Regions from separate parts of the Solibacillus sp. FSL W8-0474 genome, predicted to be linked through region 1. Evidence: riboswitches for the same ligand, from Rfam matches in the RefSeq annotation. Region 1 holds a riboswitch; each other region holds the start of a gene.
What was found. A riboswitch is a leader RNA that binds a small molecule or an ion and turns the genes downstream of it on or off. The one in region 1 is predicted to bind S-adenosylmethionine.
Positions count from the first base shown of each region.

Region 2: linked by a shared signal. The riboswitch ahead of NYE67_RS18635 (bifunctional homocysteine S-methyltransferase/methylenetetrahydrofolate reductase) and the one ahead of NYE67_RS15330 (methionine ABC transporter ATP-binding protein) in region 1 are both predicted to bind S-adenosylmethionine.
Region 3: linked by a shared signal. The riboswitch ahead of NYE67_RS01695 (O-acetylhomoserine aminocarboxypropyltransferase/cysteine synthase family protein) and the one ahead of NYE67_RS15330 (methionine ABC transporter ATP-binding protein) in region 1 are both predicted to bind S-adenosylmethionine.
Region 4: linked by a shared signal. The riboswitch ahead of metA (homoserine O-acetyltransferase MetA) and the one ahead of NYE67_RS15330 (methionine ABC transporter ATP-binding protein) in region 1 are both predicted to bind S-adenosylmethionine.

Region 1 covers NZ_JBBOQJ010000001.1:3,011,743-3,015,959, forward strand. Annotated here, with positions in the region: gene NYE67_RS15325 (methionine ABC transporter permease) at 92-760, opposite strand; gene NYE67_RS15330 (methionine ABC transporter ATP-binding protein) at 753-1,781, opposite strand; SAM riboswitch class I at 1,939-2,042, opposite strand; gene NYE67_RS15335 (thioredoxin family protein) at 2,104-2,406, opposite strand; gene NYE67_RS15340 (toprim domain-containing protein) at 2,414-2,740, opposite strand; gene gcvH (glycine cleavage system protein GcvH) at 2,833-3,213, opposite strand; gene NYE67_RS15350 (arsenate reductase family protein) at 3,294-3,650, opposite strand; gene NYE67_RS15355 (acyl-CoA dehydrogenase family protein) at 3,936-4,217, opposite strand, start outside.
Region 2 covers NZ_JBBOQJ010000001.1:3,683,726-3,687,942, forward strand. Annotated here, with positions in the region: gene metH (methionine synthase) at 1-149, opposite strand, end outside; gene NYE67_RS18635 (bifunctional homocysteine S-methyltransferase/methylenetetrahydrofolate reductase) at 142-1,986, opposite strand; SAM riboswitch class I at 2,096-2,193, opposite strand; gene hemG (protoporphyrinogen oxidase) at 2,290-3,675, opposite strand; gene NYE67_RS18645 (chemotaxis protein) at 3,829-4,217, opposite strand, start outside.
Region 3 covers NZ_JBBOQJ010000001.1:341,482-345,698, forward strand. Annotated here, with positions in the region: gene NYE67_RS01690 (DASS family sodium-coupled anion symporter) at 1-1,250, opposite strand, end outside; SAM riboswitch class I at 1,607-1,721, shown strand; gene NYE67_RS01695 (O-acetylhomoserine aminocarboxypropyltransferase/cysteine synthase family protein) at 1,838-3,142, shown strand; gene NYE67_RS01700 (hypothetical protein) at 3,331-3,729, shown strand; gene NYE67_RS01705 (homoserine dehydrogenase) at 3,958-4,217, shown strand, end outside.
Region 4 covers NZ_JBBOQJ010000001.1:1,861,608-1,865,824, reverse strand. Annotated here, with positions in the region: gene NYE67_RS09105 (ABC transporter ATP-binding protein) at 1-336, shown strand, start outside; gene metA (homoserine O-acetyltransferase MetA) at 754-1,695, opposite strand; SAM riboswitch class I at 1,889-1,997, opposite strand; gene NYE67_RS09095 (hypothetical protein) at 2,454-3,035, opposite strand; gene NYE67_RS09090 (nucleoside-diphosphate sugar epimerase) at 3,485-4,217, opposite strand, start outside.

The DNA of each region.
Region 1 (4,217 bases):
ATTAAATGTATAAACGCGCACTCTTTCAAGATTGCGTTTATTATTGCTCAAAAAACTTTGGCTTATATAATTATGACCTGTAAGTCACGAACTATCGTTTGTCCACTTTTACTGTAATAAAGTCACCAATATATTGAATGATAAATACTACAACTAAAATTAAAACTGTCGCCATAAGCGTGACATCAGTTCGGTTACGTTGGAATCCATCAAGGAACGCTAAATTCCCTAGGCCGCCTGCACCGATAATACCAGCCATTGCTGTATAGCCTACTAATGCTACTGCTGTTACTGTTATACCGGAAATTAATGCAGGTAAGCTTTCCGGAATTAACACTTTCCAAATAATAGTTGATGTTTTAGCTCCCATTGAACGGGCTGCTTCGATAACACCTTTATCAATTTCTCTTAGTGCGATTAATACCATGCGTGCATAAAATGGTGCCGCACCGATAATAAGTGCTGGTAATGCTGCATTGGCACCACGAATCGTTCCAAGTAAAAACTTTGTAAACGGTATTAATAAAATAATTAATACGATAAATGGAATCGAACGGAAAATATTTACGAGCGACCCAGTCAAAAAGTGAACGACTTTATTTGCCCACAATTGGTTGTCACTTGTTAAAAACAATACAATTCCTATTAGAATTCCGAGGATGAATGTAATGACCGTCGCTACAGCTGTCATATAAACAGTTTCATATGTTGCGTCGAGCATTTTACCCCAGTCAACGTTCGGAAATAATTGATTAAGCATGCTCAATCACCTCCGTTTGAATTTCCTGCATTGTTAAGAAGTTTAATGCCTTCTCTACTTCGTGTTGCTCACCATCGATATGAATAAATAGCGTACCGAATGAACCGGCTGTTGTATTGGATATTTTCCCGTGAACGATATTAACGACTATGTCAAATTGCTTAATCATCTGCGATATTACCGGCTGTTCTGTCGTTGCCTCTGCAAATGTTAATTTGGCAATTTTTCCTGCTGGATAATTCGCTAAAATTTGCTCTAGTGACGCCTGCATTTCCTGTGTTTCCCCAGAAGCTTGCGAAACGAAATTTTTAGTAATCGGCGCTTGTGGGTGTTGGAAAACCTGTAGAACATCTCCCTGTTCCACTACTTTTCCTGCTTCCATAACAGCCACACGGTTACAGATTTTGCGAATAACATGCATTTCATGTGTAATCAGTACAATTGTTAAACCGATCTTTTTATTAATATCCAGTAATAGCTCTAAAATAGAATCTGTCGTCTCTGGATCAAGTGCTGAAGTGGCTTCATCACATAGGAGAACTTCCGGGTTGTTTGCTAATGCGCGGGCTATGCCGACACGTTGTTTTTGACCACCTGAAAGTTGAGATGGATAGGCTTTTCCTCTTCCTTTTAGGCCTACTAGTTCAATCAGCTCTTCGACTCGCTTGGCACGCTGAGATTTTGAAACACCTGCGATTTCAAGTGGAAATGCAATATTTTCTTCAACTGTGCGCGACCAAAGTAAATTAAAGTGCTGAAATATCATACTTATTTTTTGGCGTGCTTCTCTTAGCTTTGCCCCTGATGCTTTAGAAATATCCTGACCACCTACAATAACTGAACCTGTTGAAGGTTTTTCCAAACCATTTAATAGTCGGATCATTGTACTTTTACCAGCACCACTGTAGCCGATAATACCGTATATTTCTCCTTTTTCAATCGATAAGCTAACATTGTCTACCGCTGTAAGCTCACCGTTTTTTGTGTTATATACTTTCGTGATATTTTGTATATCAATCATGCGTTGTACCCCTTCTCTTGAAATAACCTACCTGTAATTTCAATATAATATTTTTGGTGTTTTTTTCGCATCTTCGAAAATAAAATTACACCAAAAAAACCTTCCTACTCACGACAAGTAGAAAGGTTTCACATAAAAATTTATACGGTAAACCGTTCTCTCATCTTTCAAAGTTTAAACTTTGTGTGAATTGGCACCTTTGCATAAAATGCTGGTTGCCGGGCTTCATAGGGCACTTCCCTCCACCTCTCTTTATAAGAGCAACGTTATTAAGTTTTATTATTATGTCTGTTACTTTATCATGCTAAAGAGAAGACGTCAATTATTTTTTTAATATTTCATACAAAAATGGTACGGATTTAAATGCATATAACTTTTTTGACACTTTTCCATTGTCAGAAACAATTAAACAAGGTACGCTTTCGATTTTTAAATCGTTGGCCAAGCCCTCAATATAATTGATATTTGCCATACCTAGTGGTAAATCTGGTAGTAATTTCTCAACTACTTTCAGCATTCTTTCGGAAAGTTCACAAGTACCGCACATTGGGGTGTACAGAAAAAATGCGGTTTGATCATGTTGTTGTATATTTTGTTCCCACTGCTCTCTTGACCATTGTTCCATATTTAAGTCATCCTTCTTTTATTAAAAATTTTGCTTGTATTAATAAGTTCCGTAAAATTTGTTTGGGAGTTTTTTCTACCTCTACATATTCTCGAGGTATGATTAGCTGAGTTACTTCAGGAAATGCCCGGTTCATTAGTTTTCTTAACTTTTCACCATTTTTGTCTGCATCAAACATTGTCACAATTTCATAATGCTCATAGTCTTCTAGTAATTCGATTAAATTGACTTCACTTATTGTTCCATTAGTACAAATTATCGTGACTTCTTCAGCCAATAAAGGAATTAACCTCATTTTATCGGCCCGTCCTTCAACTACAATGCATTTTCCCATAGAGATACGCTTCCTTTCATCAATTACGGCTATCTATACAATAGCAAAAAAACACCAAAACCTTTAACTAATAGGCTTTGGTGTTGAAACATTTATTGTTCAATTAATGCAGTATAAGCATCTGCATCCATTAATTCTTTAACTTCTTCGTCGTTCGTTACTTCAACCGTAATCATCCAAGCAGTACCGTAAGGAGATTCATTTACGTATTCTGGGTTGTCTAAAAGTTCTTCGTTAATCGCAACAACTTTACCTGAGATTGGAGCATAAAGTTCCGAAACAGTTTTAACAGATTCTACACTACCGAATGGCTGATCCTTTGAAACTTCATCGCCTACTTCCGGTAACTCCACAAACACGATGTCCCCTAATTCAGCTTGTGCAAAATCTGTAATTCCGATTGTTGCTTTGCCGTCTTCAACTTTAACCCACTCATGCTCTTTTGAATAAAGTAACTCTTTAGGTGTGCTCATTAAAAAACCTCCAGTTATTATGTAGTACATTCAACTTCATTTTGCCATATTTCGTTCGGAAATACAACGTGATTACCGGTTTATTTCCACGATTCTGAGAAGTCAGACTCCTTAAAACCTAATGTTAATTTTTTGCCATCTGTCACAATTGGACGCTTGATTAACATACCATCTGAGGCTAATAGCTCTAATTGCTCATCATCAGACATCGAAGGCAATTTGTCTTTCAGTTCCAGTTCACGATATTTCATACCTGAAGTATTAAAGAACTTCTTTAAAGGCAACCCACTAGCTTCATAATACGCTTTAAGTTGCTCTTTAGAAGGCGTTTCTTCAACGATATTAATATTTTCATATTGAATACCGTTTTCATCTAGCCATTTCTGTGCTTTTTTACATGTTGTACATTTTGGATATTGGATAAATTTCACTGTCATAAAAGAACTCCTCTTTACCATTCATTTTCCCTTATTGTAACGGATATAGAAAAACAAATCAAAATTGGAATTGCATTGCGGGGGTTATATTCTTAATTAATTTAATATTAGAAGATTTATGATGATATTAGAACATTTCGAATACTTTTTAGAAGAATTCTTTCATTTATTCGAAGCTCTTAAAGACTTTTTAGAAGAAGTTCATCTCTTATTAGAACCCTTACGATTTATATTAAAATATGAAAAAATCGGATGCGGGCCCTGCATCCGATTTCATTCTATCTATTATACTACATATTTTTCAGCATCGATTAATTTCGCTGCTGCTTCACGTTTTTTCGGAATTAAGTTGTAAGGGTTGTTGCGCGTTAATTTACGTAATGCCGATAAGATCATACGTGCATCATCACCTTCAACTGAAGCGATTAATGTTTCTTTTGCTTCCTTTTCGATTTCTGCAAATGCTTCCTGGCAGAAAATTTGTGTGTAAAGAATTTTTTGTGCCGCTTTTTCTTCTCCGTCACGCTCAATTGCTTTTTGTGTACGGATTACTGCTGATTCCATTGC
Region 2 (4,217 bases), 670 kb from region 1:
GTAAGTACCAGGTTTTCATTACAACCGTCTAAGTCTTCTCCGCCAAAATCCTCATATGTTAGGTTTTCTGCCTGAAGCATCGTCCCCATTGCACCATCGATGATTAAAATTCTTTTTTGTAATTGCTCATGAATTGGGTGATTATACATTCGACTGAACTCCTTTACTTTCCACATCATATTGTTTTACATGCTCCATTAATTCCAGCGTCATATCATAGCGTAAAAACGGTGTAATTAAATAAATACCGTTAAAGTATTTGCATGCCGTATCGAGCAGCTCTTTGGCAATAGCGATTCCTTCTGCTGTCGATGCTTCCTTGTCATCCCCGCAAGCAGCCATGCGCGCAAGTACTTCATCGGACAATTTAATGCCCGGTACTTCATGATGTAAAAATTCCGCGCTGCGTGAAGATGTAAGTGGCATAATCCCGATATAAATCGGTGTTTCCAAATGCTTCGTTGCCTCATAGATTTCGATAATCTTTTCTTTCGTATATACCGGTTGTGAAATAAAGTAATCTGCACCATGCTCGATTTTCTTCTCTAAACGAGCTACAGCACGGTCCAATACACGGACATTCGGATTAAATGCAGCGGCCACCGAAAAATCCGCCTGTTTTCGCAGCGATTTCCCAGTAAAAGAGCTACCTTTATTTAACTGCTTTATAAGTGAAATAAGCTCCATTGACGAAACATCATATACGCTCGTTGCCCCCGGGAAATCCCCCACTTTTGTCGGGTCCCCTGTCACGACCAGAATATCATGAAGTTCAAGTGCATCAAGTCCCATTAAATGTGACTGAAGCCCAATTAAATTGCGGTCACGGCACGTTAAATGCGGCAATGAACGAATTCCATGCTCTTTTAAAATCGCAGCCATCGCGATATTACTGATGCGCGGGGATGCAAGTGAGTTATCCGCCATCATAATGACATCGGCTCCCGCTTTTGCCAGTTGTTTTGCCCCTTCTACAAACCCGTCAATTTCTAGATGACGCGGTGTATCAAGTTCCACAATGACAGAACGTTCACGTTTTGCTTTTTCATGGAGCGGTTCTTGCTTACGTGGCTCCGGAATACGGACAAATTGTGTATACCCGGGTTTTTCCTCTTTCGTTTCAATTGGCTGCATATTCGCCAGACGTTGTTTTACCGCCGCAATATGCTTCGGTGTCGTCCCACAGCAACCGCCAATTAAACGGACTCCTTGATTTACGAGTTCAACGGCTGCACGAGCAAAATAATCGGTTTCTGATTCATAGACAACACGGCCATCTTCAATATCTAATAACGATGCATTTGGATAAGCTGATAAAAAAGCTTTGTTCGGTAAGTTGACCCCTTCAAACGCCTGAATTGTATGGAAAGGACCTAACCGGCAGTTGCTCCCAACAATATCTGCACCTAACCTTTCCAATTCATGAAATGCTTCATTTAAAGACATTAAATTTTGAAGGATACCTGGTTCCTGCATCGTCACTTGGGCAATGATCGGTAAATCGGTCATTGATCGTAATAGGTGGACACAATGCGATAATTCTTCAAAGTCGTAATACGTTTCCAGTAAGAAGCCATCCGGTTCACCAGTTAGTAATACTTCCACTTGCTCTTGAAAGGCAGTTAAGATTTCATCTAATGTTGCATCACTTTTCCGAATCCCTCTAATGCCACCGATTGTTGCCAGAACATACTGTCCCCCCGGAGCAGCTGCACGCTTCGCAATCTTCAGTGCAGCTTCGTTAAATTCTTTTACATGACTTTCAAAACCATATCGAGCTAACTTAATCGCATTCGCTCCATATGTATTTGTTTGAATAATGTCTGCACCTACAGCAATATATTCACTATGAATTTTCTCGATAATTTCTGGTCGTGCAATATTCATTTCCTCATGGCAGTAATCCAACCCATAGGAATAAAGTAAAGTTCCAATTGCTCCGTCCGCCGTTAAAACGCGTGTTTTTAAATCTTGTAGTAAACCCAATTATTTCACTCCATTATTCACAGTATTTTCAGTATATTTTTAATACAAAAAAGCCTTCTTTCACTAAGCAAAAGAAGGCTTGATAGTTGTCAGTCGTCAACTTAATCCCTTCTCATCTTCTGGCTATCGCCACTGGATTTAGCACCTGACATAATGTTGGTTGCTGAAGTTTCAACGGGCCAGTCCCTCAACTTCTCTCGATAAGAAATTTTATGAATTTTTCTAAAAATTTAAAATTATTTAAGCTATCATATCGTTATCTAAATAAGACGTCAATACCCTTTAGCCTAATAAAGTATTTCTTTACATAATTCGTGCAATAATTTGTTCCGCCGTTTTTTTACCGTTTTGAATACAAGCACCGATCCCTACCCCAAAGTATGAACATCCAGCTAAAAGCAGATTCGGATAGTGCACTTCTAAATCGTCCACAACTTCAGATAACGCTTCATTATGCGCTAAATCATAGCGAGGCATCTGATTAATCCATTTCGTTATATTTACGACGGTTGGTTTCGCTTCAATACCCAAACTTAAGCGAATATCCTCCATTGCGACTTTCTCCAACTCTTCATCAGTCATGGCTGCCAGTTCTTCATAGCGCGGATTAATATTTTTATAAAATAAACGAACAAGCAGATTCCCTTCTGCTGAAGTATGCTTCCATTTACGACTTGTCCATGTAGAGGCATTACATACTAAATCACTATTATGGGAGACGATAAAACCTGTACCATCTGCTGGTAAAACACTGTCTGGTACATCAAAACCAACATACATCGTTAATGCTGATGCTGTTGTAAACTTTTCTAACTGTCCATCTAATTTTTCGTCTTGCAATACAGTACGTACTGTATTATTCGGCACAGCAAGGACCACAATATCCGCTATAATCGTTTCGTCCTCTAATACAACTTTATACTGTTCCCCTACTTTTTGTATTTGCTCAGTTGCGGCCTTTTTTATGAATTCCACTTCCGGCAATTGCTCTTCAAGGCGGTCAATTAATGAAGATAACCCCTTCTCGAAAGAAATAAATTTCTTATCCGCTGCTTTTTCAAACTGCTCGCGATTAGCTTCAAAACCTTTCATAATCGACCCATAATTATTTTTATAATCGACTAAATACGGTAATGTTGAAGCTAAGCTCAGCTGGTATAAATCTCCCGAATATACCCCTGCCAATACAGGAGCAATTTGTTTTCGCACTATTTCTTCCCCTAAAAAATATTCCAAAAATGCACCGATGGAACTTTCCTTCGTAAATTTTGTATTTGGAATGTCTATATCCTTTAATGCTCTTTTCTTTCCTTCTTCTGAAATTAACGTGCTCGACATAAGTGATTCCACGCTCATTGGAATCCCGAATGTTGACCCCGCGGGAATAGCATGTAGCTCATTATTAGTATGAATGTAGGATATACCTGTTTCGTTATAAACAAGCTCCGAATCAAAGTTAAGCTCTTTTACGAGCTCTAGGACATTTGGATGGCGGGCCACAATGGAATCCGCGCCGGTTTCCATAATAAACCCTCCTTCATGTACGGAATGTATCTTTCCGCCTAAATAGGGATTTTTTTCGATTAATACTAATCTTGCTTCGATATTCTTTTCATGCATTTGGTTTTTTAAATAATGCATCGTACACAATCCGGTAATTCCGCCACCTACTACAACTACAGTTTTCATATTAATTCGCTCCTATTTCGTTCACTCTCTCCTAACAGTATAATCTTTTTCGTTCAAAATATGGTCATAACGATATTACAATTTTCTAAATTTATATTGAATAAAAAAAACACAAACCTCCTCTGGTTATTTGAGAAAGTTTGCTTCATAGTTCTATTTAAAGGATAATTGCTGTGTCAGTGAAATAATCTCCGCTTCCAACGAAGCAGAACGTTTATCAAAATAACGTATGCGTTCTAAACTACGATTTTCGATATGTTTATTGGAATCTAACATATTAATAACATCACATGTGAAAAGTTTTAACGTACGGAAACCCGATTCAATTTTCCTTACTTCTTTTCCAAATGTTAAAGCCGTGTTATCAGTAGTTTTACCTTTTTTTATTTCGATAATATTTTTATTAATGAGATGATCAATCTCATTATAACGATCTGTTTGTTTATACGTCATCATTTGGATTCTTTGATTATATTTTATGACATCTTTATTATCTAATCCAGTTTGGACATATTCCCTTAAATATTCAACAATTGTACAAA
Region 3 (4,217 bases), 2.7 Mb from region 1:
ATGGCTAATGCGATAAATACGGGAATCAAGGCAGAAGCCAAGCTTGTCGCAGATGCAAAACCTAAATGAATGACAATATTGAAAACAGTAACTAATGCTATGGTAGCTATAATAGGCATAGTCTCTAAGCCAAGTGAGCCGAAAATCGTATTAGACAGCCAGGCTGCACCTTTTGTACCCAAAAGAGTCGTTCCAAGTGAAATACCGACTGCAAAAACAATCAATGTACCCCAATCAATACGGCTAGAAGCTTCTTTCCAATTAAATACTCCAATTTTAGGTGTCAATAAAAAGGCAATAGCTAAAATGGTAATCGTTGTCGTATCAAATGGATGCAATTTTCCTTCTGTTGACCAGAAGAATAATAGTAGAACAGAAGTGATGATTAAAGTAATTTCTTTGCGTTTTAAAGGACCAAGATCTTGCAATTGCTTACGGATAATTTCTTTTCCGCCAGCGATATTATCCGTTTCGGGTTTGATTAATTTAATCATAACAAAGAATAATACGAAGGACATGATGACTGAAAACGGCGCGGCATACATAAACCACTTGCCCCAAGAAATATCGACTCCAAATTCAGAGTTAATAAAACCAAGTGCTACTAAGTTTTGCGCTGCAGCAGTTTTAATCCCCACATTCCAAATTGAAACAGCTTGGGTAGCGGTAATAACTAACAACGCTGCAAGTCTACTTTCTTTAGATAATCCAAAGGCCGCAACAACCCCTAATAGAATAGGGACAACTGCACCAGCACGAGCAGTCGCGCTTGGTACAACAAAAGCTAATACAATTGCTACTAAAATAGCCCCTACTACTAATGCTTTCGTTTTTGTTCCAACTAATGATAAAACCCACAGTGCAATACGCTTATGAAGGTTCGTTATTTGCATGGCAGCTGCTAAAAATAATGCAGCCCCGACTAACGCAACCGAGGAACTACTAAATCCACCTAACGCTAATTTTAACGCTTCTTTAGTGCCCATTTGTACCGAAGGATCTTCCATACTCGGAGCCAAACCTAATAAAACAGCGATGGCAGCTAATATCATTGCAGAACTAACCGGATAGGCTACCGCTTCGGTTACCCATAATATAACGGCAAATGCTAAAATAGCTAATGCTCGTTGTCCAACAACGGGAAGATCTCCACCACTATTTGGAAGTAAAACAATGGTAATGAGTGCTGCAAACGCTAAAACTATCCATAATGGTTTTAAATTTCGTTTACTTGTCGCTTCTGTTGCCATACTTAACGCCTCACTTCGTTTAAAGTTTTAGTTAAATAATAAATTAATAAGACAAAATATACCTATTCTTCTAAAAGTAAAATATGTTCTTTATTTCCAATTGAAAGGGGAATCCCTTAACAATTATGATTATAGCACTTCCAAAAAATGATACATGTTAATATTTGGTGAATAAATATATTGAGAAAAATTTTGTTTTAAGCAGAAATTGTATAGAATAGTATAATAATTTTAGTGTAGGAAGATAAAATATTTTTATGAATTAATTTAAAATCAGAAAATTTTAATTTTTCGGTTGACTTATAGAATTACTCTGCTTTATACTGAGAATCAACGATGGAACATAAATCACATATCTCTTATCAAGAGCGGCGGAGGGAATAGGCCCTGAGATGCCCGGCAACCAGTAAGTGATGAACTGACTAAGGTGCTAAATCCTACAAAATGGACAATCATTTTGAAAGATAAGAGGAGGCAAACTTGCTCATGCGCAACCCTCTTCTTAACTGAAGAGGGTTTTTTTCATTTAAAAAATCCTCCTCAAAAACACCGATTTCACCATCGAATAATTTTAGGAGGTTATTAGAGTGACGAATTTAAGACCAGAAACTTTATTATTGCACGGGGGGCAAAAGCCAGATCCTGTAACGGGGGCGATTGCAGTTCCTGTATATCGTACAACTGCCTATGCATTCAATGACACTGCTCATGCGCAACGTCTATTTGCATTACAGGAAACTGGCAATATTTATTCTCGTATTATGAATCCTACAGTGGGGGCATTTGAAGAACGGGTTGCTTTACTTGAGGGGGGCACAGCTGCAGTAGGGCTTTCATCTGGCGCAGCAGCAGTGGCATTCTCCATTTTAAATGTAGCCGGTGCAGGAGATGAAATTGTTGCTGCTGGTTCTCTGTACGGAGGAACATACAATTTATTCGCAACTACATTGCCTCGCTACGGCATTACAGTAAAATTTGTGGATGAATCAGATCCTGCAAACTTCCAAGCGGCGATTACTGATAAAACGAAGGCGATCTTCGCTGAAATAATCGGAAATCCAAGCTTGAAAGTACTCGATATTGAAGCAGTAGCAAACATCGCTCATGACAATGGTCTTCCGTTATTAATAGACAGCACATTTGCTTCCCCATATGGAAGTAATCCGATTGAATTCGGCGCGGATGTTGTCATTCATTCTGCAACAAAATGGATTGGCGGTCATGGAACGACGATCGGTGGGATTGTCGTTGATGCTGGAAAGTTTGACTGGACACAAGGAAGACATCCAGGGTTTACAGAACCGGATACTTCTTACCATGGTCTACGCTACGGAATTGACACAGCAGGCGCTGCATTTGCGACAAAGCTTCGTGTTCAACTATTGCGTGATTTTGGTCCAACATTATCTGCTGATGCGGCATTTAATTTCCTACAAGGACTAGAAACGCTTCATTTGCGTATTGTCCGTCACAATGAAAACACACAAAAAGTTGCCGAGTATTTAAGAAACCACCCATTTGTGGAATACGTAAATTACAACGGTTTTGAAGATTTTGAGACACATGATTTGGCGAAAAAATATTTGAAAAACGGCTTCGGATCAATCATTACGTTCGGCATTAAAGGTGGACGTGAAGCAGGGCGCCAAGTAATTGATAACGTGGAATTATTCTCGCATGTAGCCAACGTTGGGGATGCCCGTTCATTGATTATCCATCCTGCGAGCACAACGCACCAACAGTTGTCTGTTGAAGAATTAAAAACTGCCGGCGTATCGGAAGAGCTCATTCGCTTATCGATCGGATTAGAAGCAGCAGAAGATATTATCGCGGATTTAGAACAGGCATTAGCGAAAGTAGCGGCTGAAGTAGGCGCAGAAACAAACGCATAAACCTTTAAAAAAGGCTTAGCTTTTCCCATTCGAGAAGCTAAGCAATTTTTAGAAAATTAATTCCTACTAATTATATAAGTTTTATTGACAAAATAAATACCTAGTAATACAATTGGAATAATAAAACTACCAACCAAAATATTTGAAATAATGTTGCAGCATTATTGAAGGAAAAGGAGTTGTTCGACATGGGGAAAGTATACAGTGCACAAAATGTAGCAGCCTACATTATTTATGAATTAAACGAAGTAAAGGAATATGTAAATGCTTGTGCAATTCAGCAAATTTTAGCGGATGTAAATGTCATGTGGCAAAAGGTTTTTGGGCATAGTGCTTTCTCGGAACAAACTCACAATCTGGAAACAACAGGCTATGTCATAAAGGAAGTTGCTGAGGAGTATAACGTTCATGGAAGTGCGCATATTTTAACTCCAGCACGCGAATGGTTTTTAAAATATGGTGAGTTCCAGTTAGTGCAACGCCCATATGCGGTGCCAAACTACTCCGTAAAAGAAGAACTTGTTATGACAAAAATTTTAAATGCGCATCGTTTACGCGTATATAATTCTGTAAATGTAGCAGTATAAAATAACTTTAAACACTAGCCAGAGAATTTCTGCTAGTGTTTTTGTTTACCCGATTTAGCTATTAAACAATAGAATTTAAATGAAATTTGACCGTTTACAGTAAACAAATGTCCTTCTAGGAGAGATTCTCCTTGTTTTCATGTATTATATAGGATAGAATTTCTTTAAGATAAATTATTTGAATTATTCGTCAATATATATGTGTTAAGAATTTGGAGGAGAAAGGCAATGGCAACAATCAAGGCAGCGATCTTAGGATTTGGCACAGTAGGTCAGGGAATTTACCATATTTTAAATGAGAAGAGGCAGGAGCTTCGCGAAAAGCTGGGGGTAGAACTGGAGGTCGCGAAGATTTTAGTAACCGATGCAAGCCGTGAGCGTGTACCGGGAACAAAGCATTTAATGACAGAGTCAATGGATGACGTACTGGCGGAGAGTGACCTGCAAGTAGTATTTGAAGCGATTGTAAATGAAGAACCTGCATTCAC
Region 4 (4,217 bases), 1.2 Mb from region 1:
CAACGTGTACAAATTGCACGTGCTTTAATGGCAGAACCAGAAATATTAATATTGGATGAACCATGTGGCGGACTCGATCTTATAGAGCGGGAAAACTTACTGCAAAAGATTGAGCAAATAGCACAAGGCAATCACTCCCCTACACTTATTTATGTAACGCATCATGTAGAAGAAATTTTACCTTGTTTTAGCCATGTACTGTTAATGAAAGATGGAGAAAGCGTAGCTGCAGATACCCGCGAAGTCATATTGAATGAACAATTGCTAAGTGACTTTTTTGGCCGTGAAGTGAGTTTACAAATACAACAAGAGCGTGCATGGATTGCAGTGAAATAAAAATGAGCCAGCAAGATATTCCTTGCTGGCTTCAGGTTTTCGACAAAAGGTTACTAGAGCTCTTCTAGATGAGTTAACAGGAACAAGTCGTTCAAAACCCTATTTCTTGTTCATTAATTTGATTGCTAGTCATATTAGATCTTACCTTACTTAATTTAAAGGAATTAATAAGTTGATTGGAGTGGAGGGACCGTGACTCCACCGGGAACCGCACGTGCGGAAGATCCACTAACTTGGGCCTGCTGTCGTAGGCCCAAGTTAGTTAGCTGAAGCCGTGCCCGGGGAAAGCATCGGTCCCGGAACGGAAATCAACAATTTCTAGATTCAATTAATTTTAAAATAAAAAACTGTAGACAAACACTATTTAAGAGTTTGTCTCCAGTCTGGAGCCAGCAAGATATTCCTTGTTGGCTTTTCTTAAATATGATATTCGATATTTTCCTCAACAAAGTGCCATTCATAAGGTGTTTCTTGGTATACGTAATAGTTTAACCAGTTGTAGAACAATAGATGTGAATGGGCACGCCATACATTTTTTGGAGCATTTTGTGGGTCATTATTCGGGAAGTAATTAATCGGAAGTTCCGTATTTTCCGGATCCTTTTCAATATCACGGAAATATTCATCCGATAGTGTAGTCGCATCATACTCTAAATGGCCTGTAATCATGATGTGTTTATTGTTTTTTGATTGAACGATAAATACCCCCGCATCGTCCGAATAGCTGAGCAGACGCAAATCTGGGTGCGCACGGACTTCGTCAATCGAGACAGACGTATGACGCGAATGAGGCGCAACATATTCATCACTGAAGCCTCGTACTAAATCGACCGTTAAATCGGTAATCACATGTGAATAGACGCCAGAACATTTTTTAGGCAGTTCAAATTTCCCGATGCCGAAATGATGATACAGCGCAGCTTGTGCTCCCCAACATATATACATAATGGATGTAACATTTTGATCGGCCCAGTCCATTATATCGGTAATTTCTTTCCAGTAACCAACATCTTCAAATTGCATTTTCTCTACCGGTGCACCTGTGATGATTAGACCATCATATCGGCGGTGTTTAATTTCATCGAATGTTTGATAGAACGTATCTAAATGTGATTTGGAAACGTTTTTTGATTCGTATGTAGCAGTATTTAAAAATGTCACATCTACCTGTAGTGGTGTATTCCCGAGTAAACGCAATAATTGAAGCTCGGTTTTTTCCTTTTCCGGCATTAAATTGAACACTAAAATATTCAAAGGTCGAATTTGCTGAGTCTTCGCACGATCTTCCTCCATAACGAAAATTTTCTCTTTTCTCAGCAGCTCACCAGCCGGTAAATGTTTCGGAATATTAATTGGCATTGCACTGTCCCCCTCTAATCTTTCTAAATAATCTTGGTTTCATAATGTAAAGCTATTTCAAGCTTCTTTCGTTTCAAGTAAATCATAATAGCCGTGGGGGTTTGATTGTTGGAGCAAGTATCCTAATACTTGCTGAAAAAACACAAAAAACCCCTCATTCCAGCACAACAGAAATGAGAGGTTAATATACCCGTTCTTATCTGCCAAGGACATTGCCTTGCTGGAAGTAGCACCTTTCTAGTTGTACTAGAGGTTGCTGAAGCATCTACGGGCCAAGTTCCCTCCGCTTCTCTTGATAAGACTATTAAATTGACACTAGTGTAACACGGTAGCATGAGTTTTGCAATAATTCTAAAAATATATGAAGCAAATACTGTCATGACTACACTTATACATCCACAATTCAATTATATTTAATTAGGAGTAATTTTATTTATAATTTATTTAAATTCTTATGAAATCTATGTAATTTCCTTTATAAATCATACTTCTGGAAAAAAGAAGCGTATTGTATTTTGACGATAAAAAAACAACCCTCATTTGAAGGTTCTCAACTTTCAATAATGTAATATGCAGTTGTGTGGGTTCAATTAATAAATATAGTTATAAGCATCTCCACCAACAAAAGTGGGCTTATCTTCAAGGGGATAAGGAACAGCATACAAGCACAACACTTTACTCTTAAGATTTATATTGGGCAGGTCTCCTGACTTTGCTTGATCATACTAGTTCTACAACTTTCTTCAGCATTCTTTCTGTCAGTTTCCCCCATATATAAAATAAGGTGAATCAATCTTTAATTGTTCACTGATAAATCTCTTATAGTTCTCTTCAAGAACTTTTTCAAAACTGTTCACTATGCGACTAATGTCTTCAAGTTTGCCTGTTTCTTCGAATATCTTTTTCACTTTATAATCCAATCTTCTTGAATAGTTGGTTAGATACTCTTTGGCTACAGCCATCAACTGTTCTTCTAAATCCCATCCCTCGTTAAAGTCATTTATAAGTCCTTCATGAAGAACTCTTTCAAGTCCTACTATGAATTCTTTATAACTACCAACCTTGCCTATGCTTTCTAGAATTTCTTTTTCATCGTAGTTTCGTATAGGGTCTCCCCAATGCATAATTTCTAAGTCAAATTCTAAGTTACGTACAATATGCGACAATAACACTCTCATCTTTTCAACTAGTTTTTTATCCCAAGAGTACTTAATACCTATGATTTTAAAAGCCTGGTTATAAGAAACCTCCATCAATTGACATCTTGTAGCGCACCAGTTAGAACTAAAGCCCTCATACAACTCTCTTAATACCTTTTCTCTTAGTTCATAGTTATCCATTGTTATTATCTCCCCCAAAAATCCCTACTAGTATATCAAAAACTCTACTCAACTTTAACCCTCCTTATTATTGAGTCAGAAAAATCTACCAAACGATAATAGCATACCTCAAACATACAAAAAAACAATAAAAAGTGTGCTACTTCATTAAATAAACGTTGCTGTAATAAATTTAGATAATAATTAATGAGTCAATAAATCAATTCTCGATTGCTCTCAAGTGCATACAGATATCACAACTGCGCTATTTCATGAAAAGCTGATGCAAATAAAATTTTTATCCGCTTTAAAAGTTTCAAATGCGAATTTTAACAACAAAAAAACACTTCTCATTATCTAAATTCATAGGTAATAAGAAGTGTATTATTATAAAAAATAAATTGTAAAATACTCCGCATCTTATAAAGTGGCGCAAACCCTTGATATTACTAGGTTTTCAATTTATATATTTACTCAGACTTTAAATGCTCTTTCTCATAATTGAATAAAACCGTTTCAAGCTTTTCATCCCAAGCACCTGTTAATGTATTATATACACGCATAAATTGGCGGTTTTCCTTTTTATCCATTAGTGAGAAACATAGAACCGGAATATCATTAATTTGAATCGATTCGGTCGATATAACTTTTGTAATAAAAGTCGGGGCTTCCTGTTCGGCCAATGGTTGATCGCTTAACTGCTGCTGAATAAATTCAATTAGCATCGATTCTTCAATTGCTTCAATTTCCTCGTTTTCAATCGTCGGAAACGGTTCAGGAAACTCTTCTAAATCAGCGAACTCCTCAAGGTCCCCTTCCAGAAGCTGCTCATGAATCGGACTGTATTGCACAAAATGACTCGTTTGCTCAAGCTCTTCTTCAAAAATACCCGATTCAAGCTGCGCCATTCCTTTTGCCGTAAGTGTGAACACTTCATTTTCTTTTTCAATCATGCCCATTCGTAACATTTTATTCGTTAAATCATGGATAAATAACGGTTCAACTAATAAAATTTCCGCTAAAAGCTCGACATTTTTCAGCTCCGCCTTCTGGAATGAAATGAGCATCATCTTCATTAAAATATCCATCGCATTCCGCATAACAGGATGATAATGCACTTCCAACGTGTGAATTGGAATGGCGTATTGCATCTGCTTTTGAATTTCGATGTTCGGATTTTCGTTAAGTTCTTTTTGTAATTGT